2 regions of the Promicromonospora sp. NPDC050249 genome follow, and region 2 is predicted to be linked to the other one. Evidence: riboswitches for the same ligand, from Rfam matches in the RefSeq annotation. Region 2 holds a riboswitch; the other holds the start of a gene.
The links. A riboswitch is a leader RNA that binds a small molecule or an ion and turns the genes downstream of it on or off. The one in region 2 is predicted to bind FMN.
Positions count from the first base shown of each region.

Region 1: another riboswitch for FMN. It lies ahead of pnuC (nicotinamide riboside transporter PnuC); the one in region 2 lies ahead of ribD (bifunctional diaminohydroxyphosphoribosylaminopyrimidine deaminase/5-amino-6-(5-phosphoribosylamino)uracil reductase RibD).

Region 1 covers NZ_JBFAKY010000008.1:190,645-204,801, reverse strand. Annotated here, with positions in the region: gene AB0I32_RS09130 (NAD(P)-binding domain-containing protein) at 1-328, shown strand, start outside; gene AB0I32_RS09125 (NAD(P)-binding domain-containing protein) at 325-1,224, shown strand; gene AB0I32_RS09120 (SGNH/GDSL hydrolase family protein) at 1,172-2,104, opposite strand; gene AB0I32_RS09115 (glycosyltransferase) at 2,106-3,308, opposite strand; gene AB0I32_RS09110 (glycosyltransferase family 1 protein) at 3,310-4,455, opposite strand; gene AB0I32_RS09105 (hypothetical protein) at 4,615-5,922, opposite strand; gene AB0I32_RS09100 (DUF4097 family beta strand repeat-containing protein) at 5,978-6,889, opposite strand; gene AB0I32_RS09095 (response regulator transcription factor) at 6,886-7,548, opposite strand; gene AB0I32_RS09090 (histidine kinase) at 7,536-8,936, opposite strand; gene AB0I32_RS09085 (acyl-CoA dehydrogenase family protein) at 9,034-10,254, opposite strand; gene AB0I32_RS09080 (Gfo/Idh/MocA family oxidoreductase) at 10,304-11,455, opposite strand; gene pnuC (nicotinamide riboside transporter PnuC) at 11,483-12,169, opposite strand; FMN riboswitch at 12,283-12,420, opposite strand; gene AB0I32_RS09070 (helix-turn-helix domain-containing protein) at 12,510-13,259, opposite strand; gene AB0I32_RS09065 (hypothetical protein) at 13,330-13,524, opposite strand; gene AB0I32_RS09060 (disulfide bond formation protein DsbA) at 13,547-14,157, shown strand, end outside.
Region 2 covers NZ_JBFAKY010000023.1:24,798-38,954, forward strand. Annotated here, with positions in the region: gene AB0I32_RS18580 (primosomal protein N') at 1-450, shown strand, start outside; gene AB0I32_RS18585 (HAD family phosphatase) at 447-1,136, shown strand; gene fmt (methionyl-tRNA formyltransferase) at 1,200-2,147, shown strand; gene AB0I32_RS18595 (hypothetical protein) at 2,229-2,624, opposite strand; gene AB0I32_RS18600 (transcription antitermination factor NusB) at 2,799-4,343, shown strand; gene AB0I32_RS18605 (DUF3592 domain-containing protein) at 4,374-5,360, opposite strand; gene AB0I32_RS18610 (DUF1761 domain-containing protein) at 5,450-5,878, opposite strand; gene rpe (ribulose-phosphate 3-epimerase) at 5,958-6,620, shown strand; gene AB0I32_RS18620 (histidine kinase) at 6,819-7,988, shown strand; gene AB0I32_RS18625 (response regulator transcription factor) at 7,985-8,686, shown strand; gene AB0I32_RS18630 (DUF2306 domain-containing protein) at 8,773-9,426, shown strand; FMN riboswitch at 9,485-9,619, shown strand; gene ribD (bifunctional diaminohydroxyphosphoribosylaminopyrimidine deaminase/5-amino-6-(5-phosphoribosylamino)uracil reductase RibD) at 9,813-10,898, shown strand; gene AB0I32_RS18640 (riboflavin synthase) at 10,898-11,572, shown strand; gene ribB (3,4-dihydroxy-2-butanone-4-phosphate synthase) at 11,569-13,002, shown strand; gene ribH (6,7-dimethyl-8-ribityllumazine synthase) at 12,999-13,484, shown strand; gene AB0I32_RS18655 (hypothetical protein) at 13,576-14,157, shown strand, end outside.

The DNA of each region.
Region 1 (14,157 bases), on a different contig from region 2:
GTTCCTCAGTGCGATGACGTTCGGCTTCGCCTCCGACGCCCGCGTGATCGACGGCGGCGACTACACCGTCGCCGGTCAGCAGAGCCTGGACTTCTCCGACCTCAGCCACATCGTCCGCGCCAGCGAGGAGCAGGGCGTCGACCCGACGCCCATCGCCGCGGTACAGGAGCTGATCAGCAGGCAGATCGCCCAGGGCCACGGCGCCGAGGCCTTCGCCAGGATCTACGAGAGCCTCCGGGCCGACCGCACCGACGGCGCGGACCACGCCCGCAGCACGGACCACGCCCGCAGCACGGACAGCACCGAACTCGCGGAGGCCCGCCGATGAACGCACCAGTCACCCTCATCGGCCTCGGCCCGATGGGTCAGGCCATGGTCCACGCCCTGCTGCGCGCGGGGCACCCGGTCACCGTCTGGAACCGGACGCCGAGCCGGGCCGCCGACGTCGTCGCGGCCGGCGCCACCCTTGCCGCCACACCCGCCGACGCTCTCGCGGCGAGCAAGCTCGTCATCCTGAGCCTCACCGACTACCAGGCGATGCACGACATCCTCGGTCCGGCGGCGGAGGCGCTCGCGGGCCGGACGCTCGTGAACCTCAGCTCGGACTCGCCGGACCGCACCCGCGAGGGCGCCGCATGGGCGGAGGAGCACGGTGCCCGCTTCCTGACCGGCGGTGTCATGACGCCGGCACCGATGGTCGGCACCGAGGCGGCGTACGTCTACTACAGCGGCCCGAGCGACCTGATGGAGGCCCACCGGGAGACGCTCGCGACGATCGGCGCGCCGCGCTATCTCGGGGAGGACCTGGGGCTGGCGCAGCTCATGTACCTGGCCAACCTCGACGTGTTCCTGACCTCTCTCGCGTCGCTCATGCACGCCACGGCACTCCTGGAGTCCAGCGGGGTCACCGCGTCGGCAGCGCTGGAGGAGCTGATGCTCACGCTGGTCGGCGTGGGGGAGATGCTCGCGGTCGGCGGGAGCCCCGGCGCCCAGATCGACGCCGGTGAGCACCCGGGCGACCTGAGCACGGCCACCATGATGGGCGCGACGGCGGACCACGTGGTCGCCGCGAGCGAGGCGGTCGGCGTCGACACTGCGCTTCCCGCAGCGGTCCAGGCGTACTACACCTGGGTCCGCGACAGCGGTCACGGGGGCGACAACTGGACCCGGATCATCGACGCCATGCGGCCGCGGAACGGGTCGGGCGGGACACCCGCGGCCTGAGGACGCCGGGTGTGAGTGCCCGTTCCGCCCGCAGGTCGTGCACGACGGCCCGGAGCAGACCGGGAAGGAAGTCCCGGCCCCTGCGCACGCACCAGGGCAGCCCGGCCCGCAGCAGCCAGACCAGCCGCTCTGCCACCGACGGCGGCTCGGGCGCGTCGGGCAGCTGCCCGCGGGCCTCGGCGGCCGAGAACGGGGTTGTGTTCGTGACGGACGCCGTCGCGTCCATAACCCCGTTCTCGAACCCCGGGGCTGGGCCGACCGCGGCCGGGTCCGCGGACAGGGCGGCCGCCGCTGCCAGGGCCAGGGCCCGGTGGCCCGTCGGCGACGGGTGGACGCGGTCGATGTGCCACGCCCTGGGCCCGGCCGGTGCGATCGCCCGCGCGGCGTCCACGACGACCACCCGCCCGGGTGCCGAGGCCGCTACCTCTTCCACCGCCGCGTTGATCGACGCCACCCGGCGCCGCATGACGCGTCGCACCAGCCGCGGACCGAGCTCGAACAGCCCGATGACCGGCAGCAGCACGAGCAGGACGTCGGCACCCGCGCGGCACAGCTCGTCGACGGACCGGTGCAGGTCCGCCAGCGTGTGCCGGGGGTCGAAGTCGCTCCGGAGCACGTCGTTGCCGCCGACCAGCACGGTGGCGAGGTGCGGCCGGAGCGCCAGGGCGGCGTCGAGCTGTGGGCCGACGACGTCGCGGGAGCGCGCGCCCTCGGTGGCGAGGTTGGTGAACGTCTCCGCGCCGAGCACGGTGGCGAGATGAGCTGCCCAGCCGGGGCCGTGCACGGCGTCGGGACCGACCGTGTCGCCGACGCCCACGGTGATCGAGTCGCCGAGGGCGACGAGTCGAAAGCTGCGCTCACGTCCCGCCGGCGGCGTCATCTCACCGATGCCCCACGGGGTCCGGCCTCAGGTCGAAGGCCCTGCGGGAGTGCAGCGCGAGCATCGCGTCGCCGGTGGCGCTCCACGGGAACAGCTCCGCGCGCGCCCGGGCGGCCTTGCGCCGTTCGTCCACGTCACGGTCCAGCACCTCGTGCAGCGCGAGGGCGAGCGCGGCGGCGTCCGGCGGTGCGGCGGCACCGGCAGTACCGACCACCTCGGGCAGGGCGCTCGACGAGCTGCAGACGACCGGCGTCCCGGACGCCAGCGCCTCGAGCGCCGCGAGCCCGAACGTCTCGATCGGCCCGGGGGCGATGACGACGTCGGCGCAGGTCAGCAGGGTTGCGAGCCGGTCGCGGTCCGGGACGAACGACAGGAACCGGTGCGGCAGCCCCGCGGCCTCGGCCCGGCGTCGCATCTTCGGCAGGAGCGGCCCGGCTCCCGCGACGACGAGGCGCACGGGCCGGCCGTCCCGCACGAGCTGCGCGGCGGCGTCGATCGCGAGGTCCGGGCGTTTCTCCGCGGACTGGCGGCTCGCGAGCACGACGAGCGCGGTGCCGGGCGGTGCGTACAGCGCGCGGGCCTCGTCGGAGTACCGGTCGGGCCGGAACCGTTCCAGGTCGACGCCGAGGGGTACCCGGTAGAGCGGCGGGAGGACGGCGGACCGGTTGCGGTCGGCCAGGCGTTCGACCTCGCCGGCCGCGAAGTGGGTGGTGGCCACCAGGCGGTCGAACCGGGTGAGCGTGGCGAGGTTGTACCGGTCGGCCAGGGCCGGCGCCGCGGCCGCACCGAACGCAGCCGCGCTACCACCCGCCGCGGCACCGGGGATCCAGGAGCGCAGCACCCCGTCGACCCGCTCGTGCAGCATCATCAGCGACGGGACGCCGGCCTCACGGGCCCAGTCGCCCAGCCCCGCGAGCGTGGTGCGGTCGCTCACCTCGAGCCGGTCGGGCGCGAGGGTCTCGAGCAGGCCGCGCATCTTGCCCGGCTGCACCACCGCGCGGTAGCCGCCGGAGAACGGCACGCGCGGCGCGGCGAGGGTGACCACCCGGATACCGTCCACGAGCGATACCCCGTCCCGCTTGCCCGGCACGACGAGCACGGGTTCGTGCCCCCGGGACACGTACTGCCCGGCGATGGCGTGCATAGCGGTTCGGATACCCCCGGAACGAGGGCTGTAGAAGTTCGCGACGTGGACGATGCGCAAGTCAAACCTCCGCTGAGCCGGCTCTCGCGTGCACCCGGACCGCGTCCTCGTAGTGGCCCATGAGCTCGGAGCAGATGTCGTGCCACGTGCGGCCCTCGGCGCGCTCGCGGGCCGATGTGCCGAAGGCGCGCCGCTTGCGTTCGTCGCCCACCAGGTCGACGACGCGGGCGCGGAGCGCCTCGTGGTCACCTGGAGGGTACAGCCAGCCGTCGTGGGAGTGCCGCACGATGTCCAGCGGGCCACCCGCGGCGGGTGCCACGACCGGAACCCCGCTGGCGTGCGCCTCCTGCAGCGTCTGGCCGAAGGTCTCGAGCTCGCCCGGGTGCACGAACACGTCGAGGCCGGCCATCGCCCGCGACAGCTCGGCCCCGCGCAGCAGACCCGTGAAGTGGGCCTCCGGGAGAACCTGCTGCAAGTGCTCCCGCTCGGGCCCGTCGCCGACGATCACGAGCCGCACGCCCGGCAGGTTCTGCACCACGCGCAGCGCCTCGACCTGCTTCTCGGCGGCGAGCCTGCCCACGTAGCCCACGAGGATCTCGCGGCCGGCGCCGACCTTGCGGCGCCATGCCTCGTCGCGGAACCGCGGGTGGAACACCTCCGTGTCGACCCCGCGGCCCCAGAGCCGCAGGTTGGGGATGCCGTGGTCCTCGAGCTGCCGCATGGTCGCCGTGGACGGCGCGAGCGTCATCGTCGCGCGGTCGTGGATGTCCTTCACCCGCTTCCACAGCAGCGGCTCGAAGCCACCCAGACCGTAGCGCGCCGCATAGCCGGGCACCTCGGTCTGGTAGACGGCGACGCTCGGCAGCCGCAGGCGCTCGGCGGCCAGGATGCCGCGCCACCCGAGGATGAACGGCGACGCGAGGTGGACGACGTCGGGCGCGAACGTCGCCAGCGTGCGCTCGGTGCGCCACTTCTTGCCGACGACGAGTCGCACGTCGGGGTACCCGGGAAAGCCGATGGAGCCGAGCTCGACGACCGGGGCGCCGCTGACGAAGGGAGGGACATGACCGATCGAGGCATCGGCATCGGGCGCGAGGACCATTGCCTGGTCCCCCCGCTCCTGCAGGTGCTCGAGAACCCGCAGGACGGAATTCGTGACCCCGTTGACCTGCGGGAGAAAACTCTCCGCAACGATGGCTACTCGCACGTTACGAACCTGCCGGTCGTCGATGTCCGGACGGAGTCTTTAGTGCGGCGAACCGAGGAACGGGTGGCGTCGAGTCGGTAACCGCTACACACGATGTCACGTTCCCGACCGTAGCCGAGCCATCGTGCGACTGGCACGACGAACCTGCTGAACGGTCCCTCAAGTCGCTCTGGAGACCGCCCGACGCGACCAGGCGACCTGGACCAGCCGGACGATCGCCCCGATCATCAGGGCCACGAGAAGCACGTTGCGCAGGGCCCCGACGCTCGTGGCCAGCGGGAATCCGCCGAGGAACTCGCCGTACTGGAGCGGGTAGATCTCCATGGTGAGCCGGGCGACCACGATGGTGCCGAGAGCGGGCAGGAACCAGGTGCGCCGGGTGCCCTGGCTGCGGGTCCCGAGCGCGATCGCCGCGGCGATGGGCGGCCCGATCCAGGCGATGAACTGCGGGGAGCCCACCTTGTTGAAGACGATGAGGGCCAGCAGCTCCGCTGTGGCACCGATCAGCAGGACGTCGCCGACGCGGTCGGGCCGGCGTCGTGCCGCCCACCAGACGAGCGCCGCGATCAGCAGCGCGGCGACGGGGAGCGCGACGTCGAGCGCCTGGGCGACGGCGTCGGCCTGGGCGCCCTGCACCTCGTAGGTGTAGATGACGTTGTCGTACTCGACCCGGATCGAGGGGTCCCAGAGGCGTGCCACCGTGAACGGCGTCGCTCCGACCGCCTCGACCTGCAGCTGGCGGTCGCCCTGCTCCCCGAACACGTCGAGGACGTTGTCCTGCCCACCGCCCGCGATGGCGACGCCGACGACCACCGCGCACACCGCTGCGCCCGGCAGCACCACGTTCCGGACGAACCCCTTGGCGCTCGACGCCGTCGCGGCCAGCGCGAGGGCCACCGCACCCGGAGCGATCTTGATCCAGGCGCCGATGGTGGCCAGCGTCATCGCGACCGCCGGACGCTGGGCCGCTACGAGCAGCGCCACGAGGATGATCGGCGCGAGCAGGCCGTCGAGCCGGCCGATCCAGATCGGCCCGAGCGCCATGAGGAACGCGAGCCAGAACCAGACGGCCACCCGTCCGCGCGGGCGTGCCCGGCCGAGCACCAGCACCGCGCCGGCGTTCGCGACGGTGACGAGGCTCATCCACACCCAGTCGTAGCCGTGCGTGGAGTCGGTGAACAGTGCGGGGACCACCATGGGCGCGAGAGCGCCGAGCGGATAGACCCAGTCGTAGTCGAAGACCGGCCACGACCCGGTGTTCATGCCGTTGCGGACCCACCACTCGTACAGGCCCACGTCGCCGAGGATCTGCGGCTCGAAGACCCACGCCTGCAGGATGATCCAGGCGTGGGCCAGCACGAAGCCGATCCACAGGGCCGGCCACGAGGTGAGCACATGGTTGGCGGACCGCAGGATGTCCTTGCCCACGGCCTTGGGCGTTGGCGAAATGTCTGACGCGCTCGGCACGGCCACATCCTTGCACGTGCTGGATGACGGGCCCGCCCGGTACTACTGCCTGGTACTACTTGCCGAGGTAGGCCACGTCGCCGTTCGAGCTGCGGATCTCGACCGTGCGCTCGGCGTTCGGGTCGGTGGATCCCTCGATGATCTGGTCGCCGTTCGACGTGTCGATCGTCAGGGCCACGGGCTCGCCGTCGCCGACGACCGTGACCTCGCCGTTGCTGGACACGCCGTAGACGTCGCCCTCGACCCCGGAGATCTCCACCGAACCGTTGCTGGTGTCCGCCGAGGCGTCGCCGGTCACCGAGTCGATGGTGATCTCGCCGTTGCTGCTGTCGGTGGTGACCGTGCCGTCGACGTCGGCGACCGAGATCTCGCCGTTCGACGTCGAGGCGTCCACGTCGGCACGGGAGTCGCTGACGTCGATGTCGCCGTTGCTGGACCGGGCGTCCAGCGGGCCGGTGAGCCCGGCGGCCTCGACGTCGCCGTTGCTCGTGTCCAGGGACAGGTCGCCGGCCAGGCCGGTCGCCACGATGTCGCCGTTCTCCGTGCGGATCACCACCTCGGTGCCGGCCGGCAGCGCGACGTCGAGCTCGCCCGAGCAGCGCGGCAGGGCGATGAACCACCCGCACCGGTGCGTGAGCTCGAGCCGGCTCGCGGACTCGTCCGCCGAGTACGTGGGCTCCCGCAGACCGCTGTGGGCAATGACGTCGACCTCGATGTCGCCCTCGGCGGCGGTGACCGTGACGTCGCCGTCGGCCACGAGCTCGACGGTGCTCACTGCGTCGTAGGACCGGTGGGTGGTGCGGGTCTCCGACATCATCAGGTCGGTCAGGAACAGTGCGCCGAGGACGATCGCCGCGAGGGCGAGAGCGACGCCTGCGGCCGCCAGGACGCGGCCGGTGGCGCCGCGCTGCGGCGGTTCCGGTGCGTCGACGAGGACCGGGGCGTCCTGGGGATATGGCTGGTTCATGAGCGGGATCCGTTCTGGTCGAGCCAGCGCAGCACGGCGAGCACACGGCGGTGGTCGTCGGTGGCGGGCGGGAGGCCGAGCTTGTTCAGGATGTTGGTGACGTGCTTCTCCACCGCGGCCAGCCCCACGACGAGGCGGTCCGCGATGGCGGCGTTGGAGCGGCCCTCGGCCATGAGCGCGAGCACCTCGCGCTCCCGCCGGGTCAGGACGTCGAGGTCGGATCCGGGATGCCGCGCGATGATCTGGGTGACCACCTCGGGGTCGACGACGGTGCCGCCGCCGGACACCCGGGCGACCGCGTCGAGGAACTCGTCGACGTCGGCGACGCGGTCCTTGAGCACGTAGCCCAGGCCACGGGCGCCACGCGCGAACAGCTCCGTCGCGTAGCTCTGCTCCACGTACTGCGACAGCACCAGGACCGGCAGGTCGGGGTGCAGGCTGCGCAGGTGCACGGCGGCGCGCAGCCCCTCGTCGGTGTGCGACGGCGGCATCCGGACGTCCGTGACGATCAGGTCCGGCAGCTCGACGTCGGGGGTGGAGAGCGCGCGGACGAGCTCGTCCGCCGTGCCGTGCCCCGTCACGGTGTGCCCCTCGGCGGCGAGCAGCCGCGTGAGCCCGTCCAGGAGGAGGACGGAGTCCTCAGCGATCACGATGCGCACGGGACCTCCACGGTCAGGCGGGTGCCCTCACCGGGCGGGCTGTCGAGCTCGAACGTGCCGTCGAGGGCCAGGACACGGCCACGCAGGCCTTCGAGGCCGCTGCCGTGGGACGGCTCGGCGCCACCGCGGCCGTCGTCGTGCACGGTGATGCGCAGGCGCACCGGGTCGTCGTCGGGCACGAGGACCGCCACCACCCGGACGGAGTCGGCGCCCGCGTGCTTGGCGACGTTGGTCAGGGCCTCTGCGACCACGAAGTACGCGGCGGCCTGCGCGGCGGCGCTCGCGGGCGAGAGGTCACCGGTGACCTCGACGCGTACGGGCACCGGGCTGCGCCCCGCGAGGGCGGAGAGCGCGGCGTCGAGCCCGCGGTCGGAGAGGACCGCGGGGTGGATGCCGCGCACCAGGTCGCGCAGCTCGGCGAGCGTCTCCTTGATCTCGCGGTGCGCGAGCTCCAGGGCCGCGACAGCGTGCTCAGGATTCTTGTCGGCCAGCCGGCGGGCCACACCGAGCTCGACACCGAGGGCGACGAGGCGCTGCTGGGCGCCGTCGTGCAGGTCGCGTTCGATGCGGCGGCGTTCGGTGTCGGCCGCCGAGACGACCGCGGTGCGCGACTCGGTGAGGACCACCGCTCGTTCCCGGGCGGTGTGGGCGGACGCCTCGGCGAGGCGCGTCTCCTGCTCGGCGGCGGCGGCGCGGGCGTGGGCGAGGTCCGCGGCGGACGGCCCGAGCAGGAACGTCGCGAGGCGCAGGACGAGGTACGACCCGTACTGCGCGAGGGCGGCCGCGGCCCACACGAGCAGGACGGCGCCGGAGAGCGCGCCGACGACGGTGGCGGGCCACGCCAGACCTGACCAGGTCGCGAGGGCGCTGTCCCTGCCGAGCACGACGAACACGAGCGCGGCGGCGGCCCCGCCGACCAGTGCCGCGGCGACCGCGAAGGACACGGTGCTGATCAGCATCGCGAGGAAGGCATAGAGGGTGGCGGCCCACGCGCGGTTGTCGCGGACCGGCGCCCACAGCGTCGACCCGAGTCGGCGCCGGGCGGGGGCCCGGAGCGGCGGCGGGGCGGGGATCGTGATTCCCGTCTGGGCGGCGAGGCGGGCGCGCTCGACCCCGCCGAACCACCGTGCGCCGATCAGGGCTGCGGCGAGGAGCGGCACCCCGATGCCGAGCGCCGGGACGAGGCCCGCCGACACCGCGACGAGGACCCACAGGACCACCCCGCCCGTCAGGTGCCAGAGCCAGCCGACGGCGAGGGCGGCGAAAGCCCGCCAGGTGGCCGCGTCGTACGGCGCCCGGAAGAACGCGGCGGCCGAGACGAGTGCGGGCGCGACGCGGTCCTCGAGGGTGCGGAGCTGGGGCGGCGTCGGGCCGTCATCGCTGGTCATGTGCATGACACTAGGCCGACGCGCGGCCCCGCGACATGCTGCCGCCCCACGGCACGAGGGTGGGGTTTCCCCTACCCCCGGCCTGTTGGTGGAGCGATCAGGCGAACGCGCTGGTGCCCGTGATCTCGCGACCGATGATCAGCGCCTGCACGCTCTCGGTGCCCTCGTAGGTGTGCAGGGCCTCGATGTCGGTGAAGTGCCGGGCCACGCGGTTCTCGAGCAGGATGCCGTTGCCCCCGAGCAGGTCGCGGGCGATCGCCGCGATCTGGCGGGCGCCCCGCGTGGCGGTGTACTTGGCGAGCGAGGCCTGCGGGCCCGTGAGCTGCCCGGCCTCGTCGAGCCGCGTCATCTGCTTCACGAGCAGCTGGATCTGCGTGAGGATCGACAGCATCGTGGTGAGACGCTCCTGCACCATCTGGCTCGCGGCCAGCGGGCGGCCGAACTGCGTCCGCTGCTTCGAGTAGGCCACTGCCGACTCGTAGCACGCGACGGCCTGGCCGACGGCCTGCCAGGCGACACCGAGGCGGGTCGCGAACAGGACGCGCCCGGTGTCCTTGAAGGTGCGGGCCTTCGGCAGGAGGTTCCCGGCCGGGACGAACACGTCGTCCAGCACGATGTGCGCCTGGTGGATGGCGCGCAGCGAGACCTTGCCCTCGATGGTCGTCGCCTCGTAGCCGGGGGCGTCCTGCGGCACGATGTAGCCGTGTACCTGGCCGTCCTCGCCACGTGCCCACACGACCGAGATGTCGCCGATCGAGCCCAGACCGATCCACTTCTTCTCGCCGTTGATGACGTAGCCCTCGACGCCGTCCCGCGTCTCTTGCACGGCCGACGTCTCCAGACCCACCGAGTCCGAGCCGTGCGTGGGCTCGGTCAGCGCGAACGCGCCGAGGATCTCGCCGCGGGCCATGGGGCCCGCGTACTTCTCGATCTGCTCGTCGGAGCCGAGCATCACGATCGAGCGCAGCGCGAGGCCGCCCTGCACACCACAGATGGTGGAGACCGAGCCGTCGCCGCGCGACATCTCCATCGCGGCCAGGCCCTCGGCCATCTTGGAGATCTTCGGGTAGCCGGGCACGTCCACGCCGTCGCGCAGGAAGTCCAGCTCGGCCATGCGCTTGACCAGGTCCATCGGGACCTCGTACCGCTCCCAGTAGCCGTCGATGACCGGCAGGACCTCGTCCTGCACGAACTGGCGGACGGCGAGCTGGTGCGCCCGCTCCTCCTCCGTCACGTCGGCGAAGGCGCCGGCGAAGTCGATGTCGAGCGGTTGCGAGACGTCGTAGTCGGGCGCCGTCACACCTGGGATCTGAGTCATGGTTCCATGGTGCTCCGGTACTGGATCTCAGGTCAAACGATACTAGGTCTCACGCTGGAGTGCGGTCGGCATGGTGGCAGGCCCGCCCACCGGCCCACGGCTGCGGCCGGGTCCGCACCCATTCGCCCGACGCCGCCGCGCGCCGCATCTCGAGCTGGAGGTACTGGTCCTGCGCGGCCTCGGCCACGGAGTACGGCGACGGTGCCCCGAGCAGGGCGTGGTCGGCCATGTCGGCGACGATGCGTGCGATCGACAGCTCGTCGTCCGGCAGGCGGGCCGGTCGGAACTCGTTGCGGTACAGCCAGCCGCCGTCGAGCGTGTAGCCGCGCAGGTACAGGCCCTCGTGGCTGCCGGCACCGCCCGCGGCGACCCGCTCCAGCGTGGAACGCCGGGGAAGGCCGTCGGCGCCGACGTGCCGCACGACGTCGTCGCGCAGCTCGCCGCGCTCGCCGCGGACCAGCAGCGTCGGGGAGCGGACCCAGGAGCGGTACTGGACGTCGTCGAACTCGTAGGTGCCGAGCCGGCCGCCGAAGTCCAGCCACGCGGTCGCGTGCACGGTGTCGACGAGGTCCAGGTCCTCGGGATCGCCCGCGCGGCTGGGGCTCGGCAGCACCCGGCGCGCGTCGCGCCGGGCCGTGATCACCGCATCCTCGAACGTCACGCCGAGGGCCCGGCGCAGCACGCTGACGCCGTGGTAGTCGTGCGCGACGGAGACGTGCGCGTCCGTCACGGTGCCCAGCAGTCCGGAGCCCGCGACCGCGAGCTGCGCCCCGACCAGTGGCTCCAGGTGGTACTGCTCGGCGACGTGTATGCAGGCGCCGTCGTCCACGAGCCGCTGCAGCGCCACCAGCTCCTCGACGGTGCCCGCAGCGGGCGTCTCCGTCAGGACGGGGACGCCCGCTGCGGCGAGGTCACGGATCACCGGCTGGGCCGCGCCGGCGGGCAGGGTCAGCAGGACGACGTCGGGCCGGCCGCCGGCGAGCAGCTCGGGCACCGAGGCGTAGGCGGGCGCGGGAAGCCCGGGCAGGCCCGCGGCGGTGAGGCCGCGGGCCGCCAGCCCCGCGCGGTCCGCCGCGTTGCGGGTGGCCACGCCGACCACCTCGAAGTGGTCGGGCAGCGCCTGCAGGACCCGCAGCATGGTCCGGGCCCGGAAGCCCGAGCCGACGATCCCGATCCTGGCCGTGCGGTTCCGTGAGGTCACGGAGCCCGACGCTACGCCCTCGGGCGCTCAGGCGGTGGCGACCGCCGCGTCGTCCGGCTCGGCGCCCTCGCGGCGGCTGATGCGCCACCACGCGAAGAACCCGAACAGCGTGAACAGGCCGTAGATGACGTACATCAGCGCGGTCGCCCAGTACCCGGCCGAGAACAGCAGGGGGACGCCGACCAGGTCGACGGCCACCCAGATCAGCCAGAACTCGACCCAGCCCTTGGCCATACCGTAGGTCGCGAGCACGGAGCCCGTGAAGATCCAGGCGTCGGCCCAGACCGGCTCGTACGAGCCGAGGGTCCGGAAGAGCGGGGTCAGGAGCAGCGTGCCGGCGAACATGCCGGTCACCAGGCCCACGCGGGCCTGCCAGGAGGCCCAGCGCGGGTGGACCGCCACCGTGCCGACGCCGCCCATGCGCTGGGTCTGGCGCCAGCGGTACCAGCCGTAGATCGAGACGGCGATGAACATGATCTGCCGGCCGGCCTGGCCCAGCATGTCCGCTCGCGTCGCGTCACCGAACCATGAGCCCATGAACACCGTGAAGAGCAGGATGTTGCCCACGATGCCCACCGGCCAGGCCCACACCTTGCGGCGCAGGCCGCCGAGCGCCGACGCCAGGCCGAACAGGTTGCCGATGACCTCTCGCCAGTAGATCTGCTGGTCGGCAACCAGGAACGTCGCGTCATAGGCGGCGCGGAACCAGTCCATGTCTCTTCCCTCTCCGAAGGTCCGCACACGGGGACTCCGGGGTGAGGGTCGGCGCGCCACCAGGACACCGACGACGACGCGAGAGGGCACCCCGAGGGGTGACGGCGCGCGCCGCACGTGCTTCCTCCCATCCGGACTTTAACCGTCGGTCCTGGAGTTTCACCAGGTCAACCGAGCCTCTCCCGAAGGAGCGACGCGGGTCGCGGACTATCACCGCCGGCTCGGAATTTCACCGACCCCGGAGCACGTGTGCATCTGCTGCACTTGAACTACTGCACTGCTTGCTTGCGGAACACAGGATGCCACGACGCCATTCCCGGCCGGAAGTGCCTGGCGCGTGCTAGGCGAGCGCTTCCCGGACCGCGCGAGCCACCTCGTCCGGCCCGGCACCGCCCGAGACGACGGTCACGACCACACGGCGGCCGGACGGCGCGCTGCCGCTCGCTGGAGCGTGGCCGCCGGCGCCGAGGACGGCGGCCCGCCGCAGGTCGGCGAACGCCTCCTCCAGCTCGGGCCGCAGCTCGAGCGACGGCGTGCGCAGCCAGCGCCGCAGTATCGCGTTGTGCACGGCGACCACGGACGCGGCGAACGCTATCGACGCCGTGGACGTCGACCGCTCCGGCGGCAGCGTGTCGCGCAGGTAGTGCGTGAACGCCCGCTCGTAGCGGTGCGTGGTGATGAGCTCACGGTCGCGCAGGGCAGGGACCTGCTGCAGCAGGGCGTACCGGGCGAGCGACGTCTCACGCTGGCCCACGTGGTGGTCGAACACCATGCGTGCCGCGCGGCACACCTCGAGGTACGGGTCGATCTCGGGGTCCCAGGCACGGCCGAGGTCGTGCCCGGACTCCTCACTGGTGCGGGCGTCGGGGCGGGTGGCGGCCAGCATCACCACCACCTCCTCGAGCAGGAGCTCGTGGTCGGCGAAGACCACGTCCTCCTTCGAGCGGTACCGGCGGAAGAAGGTGGCCCGGCTGACCTTTGCGGCGTCGGCGATCTCCTCGACGGTGGTCCCCTCGTACCCCTGCCGGGTGAACAGGTCCACCGCGACGTCTACTGCCTGCGCATGCGTGTGGGTACGGACGGCGGTCATGCCAGGCAGGCTACCGCGTACCCCTCGGGGCGCGGGAAAAATCCTTGAGCGATATGTAGTGGTCAAGGCGCTAGTTTTCCGGGTCCGAGATCTTGCCGGACCGCAGTCTGTGCAGGTAGCGCACCTCGCGTACGGCCATCAGGAGGCCCAGGCCACCGGGTACCGCCGACCACGGATGACCCAGTACAACTCCGACAAGGCACACCAGAAAGATCACCCCACCGCCGACGACGGTGGCGAGACTCGCCCAACGGATCCCGGTCACGCAGTGAGCGTAGTCTGCGGGCGTGACCGAGATCGCTGCCAAGCCCGTCGTCGACGTCTACGTCGACCCCATGTGCCCCTTCGCCTGGATCACGTCGCGCTGGGCCCTCGAGGTGGCGCGGCTCCGCGACGTCGACCTGACCTTCAAGCTGATGAGCCTCTACCTGCTGAACAAGGACAGGGACATCGACGACGGGTACCGGGCGCGCATCGAGCGGTCACGCGGCATCGGCCGCATCGCCGCGGCGGTCCAGACCGACCACGGACCCGAGGCGTTCTCCGCGTTCTACACCGCAGCAGGCACCCGGATCCACAACCAGCAGAACAAGGACTTCGACGCGGTGGCGGTCGAGGCGCTCGCCGAGGCCGGCCTGCCCGCCGACCTCGCCGCGGCGGCGACGTCCACCGACTACGACACGGCGCTCGCTGTCTCTCACGAGTCCGGCATGAAGCCCGTCGGCGACGACGTCGGCACGCCCACCATCCACGTCGACGGCGTCGCGTTCTTCGGCCCGGTGCTCACGCGCATCCCGCGCGGCGAGGAGGCGGCCGCCCTGTTCGACGCCTCCGTGACGCTCGCGCGGTACCCGTACTTCTACGAGATCAAGCGCTCCCGCACGACGGACCCCGCCTT
Region 2 (14,157 bases):
GGCGCCCCCGGGCCGACGCAGGGCCTGGTGCGCTGGGACCCTGCAGGCTTCGCCGAGCGCGAGCTCGACGAGCGGGCCGAGCTGCACCTCCCGCCGGCCGTGCGCGTCGCTGCGGTGACCGGAGACCGAACGGCTGTCGAGGCCGTCGTCGCCCGGGTCGGGCTGCGCGAGGATCCAGGGGCGGGCTCGGGGGTGCTCGGGCCGGTCGAGCTCGACCCGGACGCCGTCGGGCGCGGGCCGGGAGGCCGGGGCACGGGGGCGCCGTCGTCCGGCCGGGGCGGCACGGCCGGTGTGCAGGCGCTGGACCTGCCCGTGCGGACCGTGCTGCGCGTACCGCTCGCCCAGGGCGACGAGCTCGCCCGTAGGCTCAAGGCGAGCCTTGCCGTCCGCTCCGCACGCCGTGAGGGCGGGACGGTCCGTGTCCAGCTCGACCCGAAGGAGATGCTGTGAGCTCTGCCGACCCCGCGACCGCCCCCACGACCCGACCGGAGGCCGACACGGCAGCCGACACTGCGACGGACCGGGTGACCGGCATCGACACGGTGGTCTACGACTTCGGGAACGTCCTGGTCGGCTGGGACCCCTTCGGCCCGTACGCGGGGCGGCCCCGGGCCGAGATCGAGGCCTTCTTCGAGGCGGTCGACTTCAACACGATCAACCACGCGGCCGACGCCGGTACGCCGTTCTCGGTGCTGCTCGAACGCCTGGAGCGCACCCGTCCGGACCTCGTCGAAGACCTGCGCCGGTACGTGGAGCACTACGAGCTGTCGCTCACGGGACCGATAGAGGGTTCGGCGGAGCTGGTGGCCGAGCTGAAGGGCCTGGGGCTGCGGCTGTACGGGCTCACCAACTGGCAGGCCGAGACGTTCCACAGCGCCGAGCCCGCCGCGCCGGCGATCGGCCTCATGGAGGACGTCATAGTGTCCGGCCGTGAGGGCATGGCCAAGCCCGACCGGCGCATCTTCGAGCTGGTCGTGGAGCGGTTCGGCGTGGATCCGTCGCGCGCCGTGTTCATCGACGACAAGGACGTGAACGTGGACGCAGCGCGCGGCGTCGGGTTCCACGGTGTCGTGTTCACGACGACGGCGGCCCTGCGCAAGGACCTGCGCGCGCTGGGGCTCCCGGTCGCCGAGTAGCGGGCCCGGTCGGCGTCGCCCGCGCGGGAGCAGGGTGCGGGCCGCCGAACCTACACTGACCCGGTGCGTCTTCTCTTCGCAGGAACCCCCGAACCCGCCGTCGCCTCGCTGGAGGCTCTGCTCGCCTCGCGCCACGAGGTGGTCGCCGTCCTGACCCGCGCAGACGCGCCCTCGGGCCGCGGCCGCAAGCTCACGCCGAGCCCCGTGCGGGCCCGCGCCGAGGAGGCCGGGATCCCCGTCATCACGGACGTCCCGCGCGGTGACGAGTTCATCGAGCGGCTGCGGGCCCTCGAGATCGACGCCGCCCCGGTCGTCGCGTACGGCCACATCCTGCGCCCGGCGGTCCTGGCGGTGCCCCGCCTCGGCTGGATCAACCTGCACTTCTCGGTGCTGCCCGCCTGGCGCGGCGCCGCTCCGGTCCAGCGTGCGGTGATCGCGGGCGACGAGGTGACGGGCGCGACGACGTTCCTGCTCGACGAGGGCATGGACACCGGCCCCGTCCTCGGCACGGCCACCGAGACCATCCGGCCCACCGACACGTCGGGCGACCTGCTCGGCCGCCTCGCGGTCTCCGGCGCCGAGCTGCTCGTCGCCACCCTCGACGCGCTCGAGGACGGCGCCCTCCAGCCCCAGCCGCAGCCCGCCGACGGCGTGTCCGTGGCGCCCAAGCTCACCACCGACGACGCCCGCGTCTCCTGGACCGACCCGGCGCTAGCGATTGACCGCCTGGTGCGGGGCTGCACGCCCGCGCCCGGCGCGTGGAGCGTGCTGCCGGACGGCACCCGCCTGGGCCTCGGGCCGGTCGCTCCCCGCCCGGAGGTCACCGACCTGCGGGCGGGCGAGGTGCGCGCGCTGAAGCACGAGGTGCTGGTCGGCACGGCCACGCACGCCGTCGCGCTCGGCGAGGTGCGGCCCGTCGGGAAGAAGGCGATGCCCGCGCCCGACTGGGCGCGGGGTGGCGGACGCCCGCTCGTGGAGGCCGGCCTCGTGCTGGGCGGCGTGGCCGGCTGAGCCGCCGAGACGGCTGAGCCGACGTGGTTCGCACCGGTGCGGACCACGTCGGCTCAGCTCACGTTCAGATCAAGCCTGTGCTCAGTTGTAGAACTCCTTGACGGCGGTGCAGCGCGTCGCCGTCGAACCGTTCATCTCGCAGAGCCGCCCGGCGAGGCGGGTGTCCTCCACCCAGATCATGGCCTTGTCACACTTGACGCCGTCCGAGGCGACGTTGTCCCGGCAGTACACGTGCGTGCCGCCCTCGTTCCCGACGCGCCAGACGTCGAGCCGCACGTTGCGGTCGTTGCCGTAGGTGTCCCAGGCCTGGACCCGGTTGGCGGAGTCGTCCGCGAACGCCTTCGCGACCACGGTGCCCGAGGCGTTCGTCAGGGTCCAGGACATGTCGTTGGCGGACGCGCTGGGCATCGCCCCCAGTACGAGACCGATCGACGCGGCAGCAACCAGGGCGCCGTGGGCCAGCTTCTTCCCGAACATGTTTCCTCCAGTGTGGCTCTCGTGCGGATGGTGCGCTTCTGTCACCGCGCGGACGCAAGGCTAGGAGCCTGGGGGGTGACCAGCTCAGCGAGGTGATGGGCAGATCTCCCCATGGTGCTTCGGCCTGATCCGTGCAGAGACGGCTGACCAGGCGCGTCAACGTAGGATCGGGGAGTGCCGAACACCTCTTCTCACCCGCCCCAGGACGACCCGCGCCGCGACGACCCGCGCCGGAACTCTCGAGGCAGGGAACGCAGCGCGGCGCGGTTCCGGGCCGGCGACCGCCCCCGCACGTCGCAGGCGCCGTCGGAGCGTCGCAAGCGCACCGACCCGGCCCGGATGGCCGCGTTCGACGTGCTGCGCGAGGTGGACGAGTCCGACGCGTACGCGAACCTGGTGCTGCCCCCGCTGCTGCGCGAGCGACAGATCCGCGGGCGGGACGCGGGCTTCGCGACCGAGCTCACCTACGGCACGCTGCGCCTGCGCGGCCGGTACGACGCGATCCTGGCGACCTTGGTGGACCGCCCGCTGCCCGGGCTGGACCCGGCGCTGCTCGACGTCCTGCGGCTCGGTGCCCACCAGGTCCTCGGCATGCGGGTGCCCGTGCACGCCGCCGTCTCCGAGACGGTGGGGCTCGCGCGCAACCGCGTGGGCGCAGGGCCCGCGCAGATGGTGAACGCGGTGCTGCGCCGGGTGTCGGAGCGTTCGCTCGACGAGTGGCTCTCGGTGCTCACGAAGGAGGCGCCGGACGCCCTGGCCGGTCTCGCGGCGACCGAGTCCCACCCGATGTGGATCGCCCGGGCGATGCGCGAGGCGCTGGCGGGCAACGGCCGCGACGTGGACGAGATCGGGGCCCTGCTGGCCGCCGACAACGTGTCGCCGCGCGTCACGCTCGTGGCGCGGCCTGGCCTGGTCGACGCCTCGGACGACGCCGCGTGGGGCGACGCCGACCTGGTGGGCGGGCGCTGGGCAGCGACCGCGCTGCGCCTGGAGGGCTCGGACCCCGCGGGGATCCCCGCGATCCGGGAGGGCCTCGCCGGCGTACAGGACGAGGGTTCGCAGCTCGTGACCCTCGCCCTCGCGGACGCGCCCCTGGAGGGCCGTGACGAGCGCTGGCTCGACCTGTGCGCCGGCCCGGGCGGCAAGGCGGCCCTGCTGGCGGCGCTGGCCGCCCAGCGCGGCGCGACGCTGGTCGCCAACGAGGTGGCGCCGCACCGTGCCCGCCTCGTCGCGAACGCGCTCGCGGCCATGCCCGAGGGCGCGGTCGAGGAGGTGCGCACCGGTGACGGGCGTGAGGTGGGTGCCGACGAGCCCGGCGCCTACGACCGCGTGCTCGTCGACGCTCCCTGCACCGGGCTGGGCGCGCTGCGCCGTCGGCCCGAGAGCCGGTGGCGGCGGACGCCGGCGGACCTCGCCGCGCTGACCGGGCTGCAGCGCGAGCTGCTCGCCTCGGCGCTGGACGCCGTCCGGCCCGGGGGAGTGGTGGCGTACGTGACGTGCTCCCCGCACCTCGCCGAGACGCAGCTCGTGGTCTCCGACGTGCTGAAGAAGCGCGACGACGTCGAGCGGCTCGACACGGCCGCCGCCGTGCGGTCCGTGGTCAGCGCCGGTGGCGCAGGCGAGGAGATTCCCCTGTCGGACCGCGACGACGTCCAGCTGTGGCCGCACGTGCACGGCACGGACGCGATGCACCTGACGCTGCTGCGCCGGACGGCGTGAGCCGGACTCGTCGGTCAGTGAACCTCCGGTTCAGGTCCCCCCGCCGCTCCTGCGGTTGACGCGACTGACGAGCGTGCCGACCGCCGTCGGGACCGACACGGCTGCTGCCGCTCCGAAGGCGATGAAGACCGCGAGGTAGATCAAGGACGCGTCCGGCCTGCTCCCGGGCAGGGCCAACCGAGCGTTGGTCGGTCGTGCCGGCTCGTAGACGATGTCCACGGAGTCGCCTTCGTAGAACACACCGCCCTGCACCGGGACGTGCGCGCTGTGCTTGATGCCGTCCTGGACGGGGAACCGGACGTCGAGCTCACCGGCACCTTCCCAGGTGCTTTTCACGACGACGCCTCGCGTGGTCACGCCGGTCGTCCGGAGTGCTGTCGCGTCGTTGATGGAGCTCGCTGCGAGCAGACCGAAGACCGCGGTGCTGAGAACGGGCATGACGACCAGCAGGAGAACGACCTGGGACGTCTCCAAGGTGGCCAGGAAAGGGGTCCTCGGACTTGCGGGTGGTTCGTCACGGGGGAGCGCAGTCTCCTCCTTCCTCCGCGCCACGGCACGCCGCAGGAGCTCGCCGACCGCAACGACCCCAGCGAGCAGGCACACGATCGCGAACAGATCGAGACCGGCAAAGAGAAGGACCTGCCCGTCGATCAGCGGCTCGTCGACGGCGACGATCCGCCCAGGGTCGCGGGGGTCGTACAGGACGTCGAGCCGATCGTTGAACGCGAGGTCACTCGAGCCACGAGAGAGAGTCGCCTCGAAGTACGGCGGATCATCCGGCCGGACGACCACCGTGTCCGGTCCTTTGCGCACCCAGTTGTAGTCGACCACCCAGGCGTCGACCTGGACTCCGCGGTCCTCGAGGATCACCCGGTCGCGGATGTAGTCGAACGTGGCGAAGGCGGGATACGTAGAGACGATGACGGCCATGCAGGCGATGAACGTGAGGTTGCTGGTACTGGATCTCCGGATACGTCGCTTCCGGTCCGCCGACGTGGTGGTCCCTGGAGCAGTCACGCTGGGAGGTTATCCGTGCTCACCGGTGCAGAGTCACACGCATCGGGGCACGCGGCGGGTGAACCTTGTCGACGCGCTCGTCGGCTCCGTCAGACCCCCGCCGGCGGCCACACCCCGATGATCACGGCCATGACCAGGATCGTCACGAGCTCGTGGGCCAGGTTCAGGGAGGTGAGCGCCGGGGGACGGCCCTCGAAGGCGTCGTGCGTGATCATGCGCGCGGCGGTGAACCCGATCCAGAGCAGGACCGCGGTCACGACGGACGCCGTGAGGAACGCGCCCTGGTAGAACTCCCACGAGATGTAGACGGCGCCGGCCAGCACCCACGCCGTCAGGAAGCTGACGATGACGGTGACGACGATGGGCCAGATGCCTGCCGCCTCTGCCGCCTTGGGGTCCACCTTCGCCAGCCGCATCCAGCGGGTGCCGAACACCTTCGGCGTGTACCAGAGCGAGCCCACGACAAGCGTGGACAGCGTGGCCACTATCACTGCCCAGTAGTTCACTTCAGGGATCATCGTTGCTCCCGGACTGTGGGGACTGCGCGGTTGGGTATGCGGTTCGGTGGTGCAGAGAATCGCGCTCTACGCTGGCATCATGGCAGCCCTCATCGCCCCGAGCATCCTGTCCGCCGACTTCGCGAACCTGGAGCGCGACCTCGGCCGGATCGCCGACGCCGACTACGCGCACGTCGACGTCATGGACAACCACTTCGTGCCGAACCTGACGCTGGGGCTGCCGATCTTCGAGCGGCTCGCGAAGGTGTCGCCCATACCGCTCGACGCGCACCTCATGATCGAGAACCCCGACCGGTGGGCGCCCGCGTTCGCGGAGGCGGGGGCGACGTCGGTCACCTTCCACGCGGAGGCGGCGCAGGCGCCGGTGCGCCTGGCGCGGGAGCTGCGGAAGCTCGGGTCGCGGGCGGGCGTCGCGCTGCGCCCCGCGACGCCGGTGGAGCCCTACCTCGACCTGCTCGCCGAGATCGACATGATCCTCGTGATGACCGTCGAGCCAGGGTTTGGCGGGCAGTCCTTCATCGAGGGCACCCTGCCGAAGATCCGCCGCGCACGGGAGGCCGTGAGCGAGTCCGGCCTCGACGTGTGGATCCAGGTCGACGGGGGAGTGTCGCGAGAGACGATCGAGCGCGCGGCCGAGGCCGGGGCGAACGTCTTCGTGGCGGGTTCGGCGGTGTACGGGGCCGAGGACATCCCGACCGAGATCGCGACGCTGCGCGAGCTGGCGAGCAGGCACACGCACTGAGCTGAGCCGCCGGCGCGGACGCGGAGCTCGCCGGTCGTTCGTGTTGGTTCTCTTCGACACGCGCATAAAAAAGTGTGCCAAGCGCATGCTGCGCAACGCCCTCCCCAGGAGCCACGTCACCGAGAGCCCCGACCGGGGGAGCCCGGCTCGTACTTTTGCCTGATCCGGCGACGCCCCCGGCCCTCGTAGCATGGGCGCGTGTCCGCCATCCGCTCGGTCTGGGACGAACCGCGGCCCGCCGATCCGCCCGTGCGCGTGTGGCGGGACTGGGTGCTCGTCGCCCTTGTCGTGGCCGGGGCAATGATCGAGGCGGTCACGCGGACGGACGTCCAGGGACGGTGGTTGGAGCTCGCCACCGTCGTCGTGCTCGCGCCGACGCTGCTGTGGCGCCGGACGCACCCGCTGACGACGGTCGTCGTCGCGTTCGTCGTCTCGACGGCGCCGGCGCTCGTACTCGGTCGCGACCTGGACCTCGCCTCGAACGTCTTCGTGCTGGTCCTGGCGTACGCGCTGTTCCGGTGGGGGAGCGGGCGGGCGATGGTGCTCGGCGCAGCGGTGGTCCTGGCGAAGATGGGGCTGAACGCGGCGCTCGGCTTCCTCACGCTCGCTGACGTGGGCATCGGCTGTCTGATCCTCGGCTCGACGTTCGCGCTGGGCCTGGCGCTCCGGTACCGGTCCGGCGCGCGCCGGCGCGAACGCGAGCAGGTGGTGCTGCTCGAACGGGAGCGACTGGCCCGGGACCTTCACGACGTCGTCGGGCACCACATCTCGGCGGTCGCGGTGCGGGCACAGGCCGGGCTCGCCGTGTCGCGGACCGATCCCGGAGCGGCTGCCGATGCCTTGCGGGTGATCGAGGAGCAGGCCTCCCGTGCGCTCGCCGAGATGCGCACGCTGGTCCGCGTCCTGCGCTCGGACGAGCTCCGTCCCGGCGAGGGCGGCGGCGACCGTGCCGACGAGGCGGAAGAGCTCGCTCCCGGGCCCACGCTGGCCGACGTCGAACGCCTCGCCGATCCCACCGTGCCGCGCGTCGAGGTCGACCTGGAGGGCGACCCCGCCCGGGTCTCGGCGGCCGTGGGCGGCGCGGTGCAGCGCATCGCGCAGGAGTCGGTCACGAACGCGCGCCGTCACGCCCGGGGTGCCACCCGGATCGCGGTCCGCGTCGCCGTCGGCGAGACGTCCGTCCGGCTCCGGGTGTCCGACGACGGCGCTGCGCCGGCCACTCCGGGCCACGGCGGGTACGGCCACGACGGGTACGGGCTGGCCGGGATGCGTGAGCGTGCGGCACTGCTGGGCGGCACGCTCGACGCCGGGCCGGACCTGGCCGGCTGGACCGTCGAGGCGGTCCTCCCGCTCTCGGGCGCCGCATGACCGCCGGGCGCGTGACTACCGGGAACATCCGGGTCCTCGTGGCCGACGACCAGGAGATCGTCCGTACGGGCCTCACCATGATCCTGAACGCCCAGGAGGGCATCGAGGTCGTCGGGCAGGCCGCCGACGGCCGGGCCGCCGTCGAGCTGGCACAGCGCCTGCGCCCCGACGTGACCCTGCTCGACATCCGGATGCCGGACGTCGACGGCATCGAGGCGACCAGGCTGCTCGCGGGCCCCGGCGTCGCTGACCCGCTCGCCGTCGTCGTGATCACCACGTTCGACCTGGACGAGTACGTGTACGCGGCCCTGCGCGCCGGGGCTCGCGGTTTCCTGCTCAAGGACGCCGGACCGGCGCTCCTGGCCCAGGCGGTCGAGGCCGCCGCGTCCGGTGACGCCCTGATCGCCCCGAGCGTCACCACGCGCCTCCTGCGCGCCTTCGCCGACACCGGTCCGCGCGACCTGCCCGCCCAGCCGCTGGACCCCCTCACCGCACGCGAGGAGGAGGTTCTGCTGGCGGTGGCCGTCGGCCGGACGAACACCGAGATAGCGCGCGAGCTGTTCGTCACGCTGAGCACCGTGAAGTCCCACGTCGCGAACATGATGACCAAGCTGAGGGCACGCAACCGCGTGGAGGTGGCGCTCTGGGCGTACGACACGGGGCGGCTCCGCCCCGTGCGCCCCACGCGCGAGCCCTGACGCGGCCCGCACTCGTACTTTCGGCCAGGCCGAGACTGGTCCGCAGGCCCATGACCCACGGGGGTCCTGCGGAGCAGGCTCGCACCATGACCACATCCCAGGTGACGACCAAGCTCACCAGCCGCCGCCAATGGCTCGTTCCCGCGGGCCTTCTCCTGCTCGCGCTCGTCCCCGCGCTGGGCGGCGCCGCGCGCGTCTCCGAGCTGGCCGCCGACCCCGTGCTCACCGCCGACAACGCGCGGTTCGTGACCCAGCCGGTCCCGGTGCTGGTGCACATCGTCTGCGTGACCGTCTACAGCATGCTGGGCGCGTTCCAGTTCGTCCCGAGCCTGCGGCGGCGCAGCTGGCACCGGCTGGCGGGCCGCGTCCTGTTCCCTGCCGGGCTCGGTGTCGCGCTGACGGGGCTCTGGATGACTGCGTTCTACGACCTGCCCGCCAAGGACACCGTGGTCGTCAACGGGGTGCGCTACGTGGTCGGTGTCGTGATGGTGATGTCACTGGTTCTGGGGGTGCGCGCGGCGCTGCGCCGCGACTTCGTGACGCACCGGGCATGGATGGTGCGGGCGTACGCGCTGGCCATGGGCGCGGGTACGCAGGCGCTGCTGCTCGGCCCGTACATCGTGGTCGCGGGCGTACCGGGTCCGGCAACCAACACGGCGCTCATGACCGCAGCCTGGGTCATCAACGCGGCGGTGGCCGAGTGGGTGATCCGTCGGCGGCGGACAGCGGGCAGGGTGTGACGCAAGCCATGCCGACGGCCGCGAGGTTTGTGGCATGCTGGCACGCAGCAGTACGCACACACGTGCTCCGGGGTCGGTGTAATTCCGAGCCGGCGGTTATAGTCCGCGACCCGCGTCCTCCGCGAGGAGGACCGGTTGATCTGGTGAAACTCCAGGACCGACGGTGAAAGTCCGGATGGGAGGAAGCACGTGCGGCGTCGCCGTCCCCTGGGACGCGCGTCGTCGTGACGTCGTGCGCGCGGGCAGGGCCGGCCGGCCTCGTCCGCGCACCCGTCGTCCACCCCGGAGCACCGAAGCTCGGGGAGGACAGCATGACCCAGCCACCGCAGGGCCACGCCGCGGCGTACGCGGCCACGACGTTCGGGACGACGACGCTCCGGACCGCCATGCGCCGCGCTCTCGCGCTGGCCGCGCAGGGCCCGGCCTACGGCCCGAACCCGCGGGTCGGCTGCGTGCTCCTCGACCCGGGCGGTCATCCGGTCGCCGAGGGCTTCCACCGTGGCGCAGGGACACCGCACGCGGAGGCAGCGGCGCTGGCCGCCGCCCGTTCGCGTGGCGTCGACCCACGGGGGACGACAGCGGTCGTCACGCTCGAGCCCTGCGCCCACCACGGCCGTACCGGACCCTGCGCCGACGCCCTGATCGACGCGGGTGTCGCCGCGGTGCACGTCGCGGTCGCGGACCCGAACCCGGTGGCGACGGGCGGCGCGGCCAGGCTGCGCGCCGCAGGGATCGAGGTGACGACCGGCATCCTCGCCGACGAGGGCGAGGAGCTGCTGCGCCAGTGGCTGCACGCTGTCCGGACCGGACGCCCCTACGTGACCCTCAAGCTGGCGACCAGCCTCGACGGGCGGGTCGCCGCCGCGGACGGTACGAGCCGCTGGATCACCGGCCCGCAGGCACGGGCCCACGCCCACACGATCCGCGCGCAGGTCGATGCGATCGCCGTCGGCACAGGGACTGCCCTGACCGACGACCCGTCGCTCACCGCACGGACGATCGACGGCGGCCTCTTCGAGCACCAGCCGCTCCGGGTGGTCGTCGGGCGCCGCGAGGTGCCTGACGGCGCCCGACTGCGCGGTCCGGGCGGCGCCCTGCTGCACCTGCCCGAGCACGACCTCGATGCCGTCCTGCGCGAGCTCGCCGAGCGCGAGGTGCGCCACCTGCTCGTGGAGGGCGGCCCCACCCTGGCCACCGCGCTGCTCGCCGCCGACGCGGTGGACGAGCTCCACGCGTACGTGGCACCCGTGCTGCTCGGCGCGGGCGCGACCGCCGTCGGCGACCTGGGCGTCACCACGATCGGCGACGCCGCACGCTTCACCACCCACGACGTGACCCGGCTCGGCGACGACGTGCTCCTGGTAGCGCGCCGCGCCCAGCCGGCCCAGCCCGGCGAGGCCGGCGCGGCCACCGATTCAGTCCAGTCAGCCCAGCCCGGTCGGCTCAGCCGGCACACCAAGGAGGAGATCTGATGTTCACCGGAATCATCGAGGAGCTCGGCTCCGTCGTCGCGCTCGTCCGGCCTGACGGCGACGACGGTGCGGACGCCGTCGTCACCGTCGCGGGCCCGCTCGCCGCGTCCGACGCCCGGCCCGGTGACTCGATCGCCGTCGACGGGGTGTGCCTCACCGTCGTCTCCGTGGCGGACGGCTCGTTCGTCGCGGAGGTCATGCCCGAGTCGCTGCGCCGCAGCTCGCTCGGGGGCCTCGTCCCGGGTTCCGTGGTGAACCTGGAGCGCGCGCTGCCCGCGAACGGGAGGCTGGGCGGGCACGTCGTCCAGGGACACGTCGACGGCAGCGCGACGCTGGTGCGCCGCACGCCCGGCCCGCGCTGGGACGACCTGGAGTTCTCCGCTCCCGCGGCCCTGACCCGGTACGTCGCGGAGAAGGGTTCCATCGCGCTGGCGGGAGTCTCGCTGACCGTCACGTGGGTGTCCGACGGTGGCTTCGGGGTGTCGCTCATCCCGACCACGCTCGCCGCGACGACGCTCGGCCGGCTGGTCCCGGGCGACGTCGTGAACGTCGAGGTGGACGTGCTCGCGAAGTACGTCGAGCGGCTCCTCGCGGCGGGGATGTCGGTGCCGGGCGGGACGACCGCAGCGGATACGGCGGCCGGCGTCGGCGACCTGACCGGGGCCGCACGATGAGCGCGGGCGGGACGGTGCACGTCATGCACCAGGGCGCCGTGGACACGGGCCTCGTGGAGCGGGCCCTCGCCGAGCTCGCCGCCGGTCGGCCCGTCCTCGTGGCGGACGACGCGGGCCGCGAGAACGAGGTCGACGTGGTGTTCGCGGCGAGCGTCGCGACCGCCGAGTGGGTGGGCTGGACCGTGCGGCACTCGTCCGGCTACCTGTGCGCGCCGATGCCCGCGCACCGCGCGGACGCGCTGGAGCTCCCGCTGATGGTGGAGCGGAGCGAGGACCCCCGACGGACCGCCTACACGGTGTCCGTCGACGCCGCGGTGGGTGTCACCACTGGTATCTCGGGTGCGGACCGTGCGCGGACGCTGCGCGTGCTGGGCGACCCGGCTGCGGGCCCGCGGGACCTGATCCGGCCGGGGCACGTGCTGCCCCTGCGGGCGCGGGCCGGCGGCGTGCTGGAGCGTGCGGGGCACACCGAGGCAGCAGTGGACCTCGTGCGGCTGGCGGGCGGTGCGGGACGGGACCTGGGCGAGGTGGGCGCCATCGCAGAGCTCGTCCGGGACGACGGCGCCGTGATGCGCCTGGCCGAGGCGCAGGCCCTGGCCGACGAGACGGGGCTCGTGGTGCTGACCGTCGCGGACCTGGTGGCGTGGCGCCGGGTGCACGACCCTGCCCCGCAGGTCGACGTCGTGGACGCGACGGCCGCCGATGGGGCCGGCACCCCGGCCCTCCGCGTGCTCAGGGTGGCGGAGGCGTCGCTGCCGACACGGCACGGGGACTTCAAGGTGGTGGCGTACCGGGACCTGCGTTCGGGCGCGGAGCACCTGGCGCTGACGCCCGTCGCGCTGTCCGGTCCGCGTCGTGCGGGCTCCGTGCAGGAGGAGGCGACGCGTGCGGGGGCGCTGGTGCGGGTGCACTCCGAGTGCCTGACGGGCGACGCCCTGGGCTCCCTGCGGTGCGACTGCGGTCCGCAGCTGGAGGCCTCGCTGGCGGCGGTCGCCGACGAGGGCGGCGCCGTCGTGTACCTGCGGGGCCACGAGGGCCGGGGCATCGGCCTGGCGGCGAAGATCCAGGCGTACACGCTGCAGGACGGCGGGCGGGACACCGTGGAGGCGAACGTCGACCTCGGGCTGCCGGTGGACGCGCGGGAGTACGGCGCGGCGTCGGCCATCCTGGCGGATCTCGGGCTCGACGGGGTGACGCTGCTGACGAACAACCCGGAGAAGGTCGCGGGCCTGCGGGCGGCGGGCACCGACGTCGTCGGGCGCCGTGGCCTCGTGGTGGGACGCGGCGTGCACAACCACCGGTACCTGGAGACGAAGCGCGTGGTCATGGGCCACCGCATCGAAGAGCTGGACCTCGAGCTCGCGCTCGAGCCGAGCCTTGAACCGAACCTTGAACGAAGCATGGCCGAGGACGAAGGAGCATGCGCATGAGCGGCGCTGGAGCACCGAAGGTGACTGTGGACGGTAGCGGCCTGCGGGTCGTCGTGATCGCGGCGAGCTGGCACGAGCAGGTGATGGACGGGCTGCTGGCGGGTGCCAGGAGGGCGCTGCGGGAGTCGGGCGCCGACTGGACGGAGGTCCGCGTGCCGGGCTCGTTCGAGCTGCCGGTCGCGGCGGCACGAGCGGCAGCCGGGGGAGCGGACGCCGTCGTGGCGCTCGGGGTCGTGATCCGGGGCGGCACACCGCACTTCGAGTACGTGTGCTCCGCGGCGACGACCGGCCTGACGGACGTGAGCGTGCGCACCGGCGTCCCCGTCGGGTTCGGAGTGCTGACGTGCGACGACGAGAAGCAGGCGCTGGACCGTGCGGGTCTGGAGGGCTCGAAGGAGGACAAGGGGGCCGAGGCGGTGGAGGCAGCGATCGCGACGGCGGCCACGCTGCGCGATCTGGCTCTCGCTCCCGTCCTGCATTAATAGTGTGCCAAGCGTCCAAGACATCACCCAGACTCGGGAGAAAAACCGACCAAAGCCTGAAAGAACGGGGTCCTCGGCACATGTACCGGGTATGAGAACCACACATGCTCGGCGGTCGACATCTCGTCTGATCTCACGATCGGCGCTGACGACGGCGCTCGTCAGCGCCGCCGTCGCGGCGGTCACGGCAGGCGGGCTCGCCGGCTGCGCTGCGGCGCAGCCGGCCGGGGGAGCGCAGCCCTCGGGCACGGGGGAGACCGTGGACTCGGCGCTGGACCCGTCGCAGGACCCCGCGTCCGATCCGACGGGCGGGTCCGCCGCCGCCTGCGTCGACTGGGTCTCCTTCGAGACCCCGGCGGAGGCGGCCGCTGACGCGGGCGCCGTGCTCCGGGGGACCGTGGTGGAGCAGGACGGCACGGCGCAGATGTACGGCGTCGAGTCCAACCGCTGGCTGGTCAGCGTCGAGGAGGTGCTCGAGCGGCCGGATCCGCCGTCGGGCCGCCCGCAGACGCAGCCCGAGCTCGAGGTCTCGCCCGGGGAACAGATCACCGTCGTCTCGACGCCGCAGACGTGCAGCGGGGAGGCATACCTCGAGGGTGACCCGCTCGACCCGGCGAGCGGTCTCGGCGGCGCGGACGGCTCCGTGATCATCCTCCTGTCCGCAGCCTTGGGT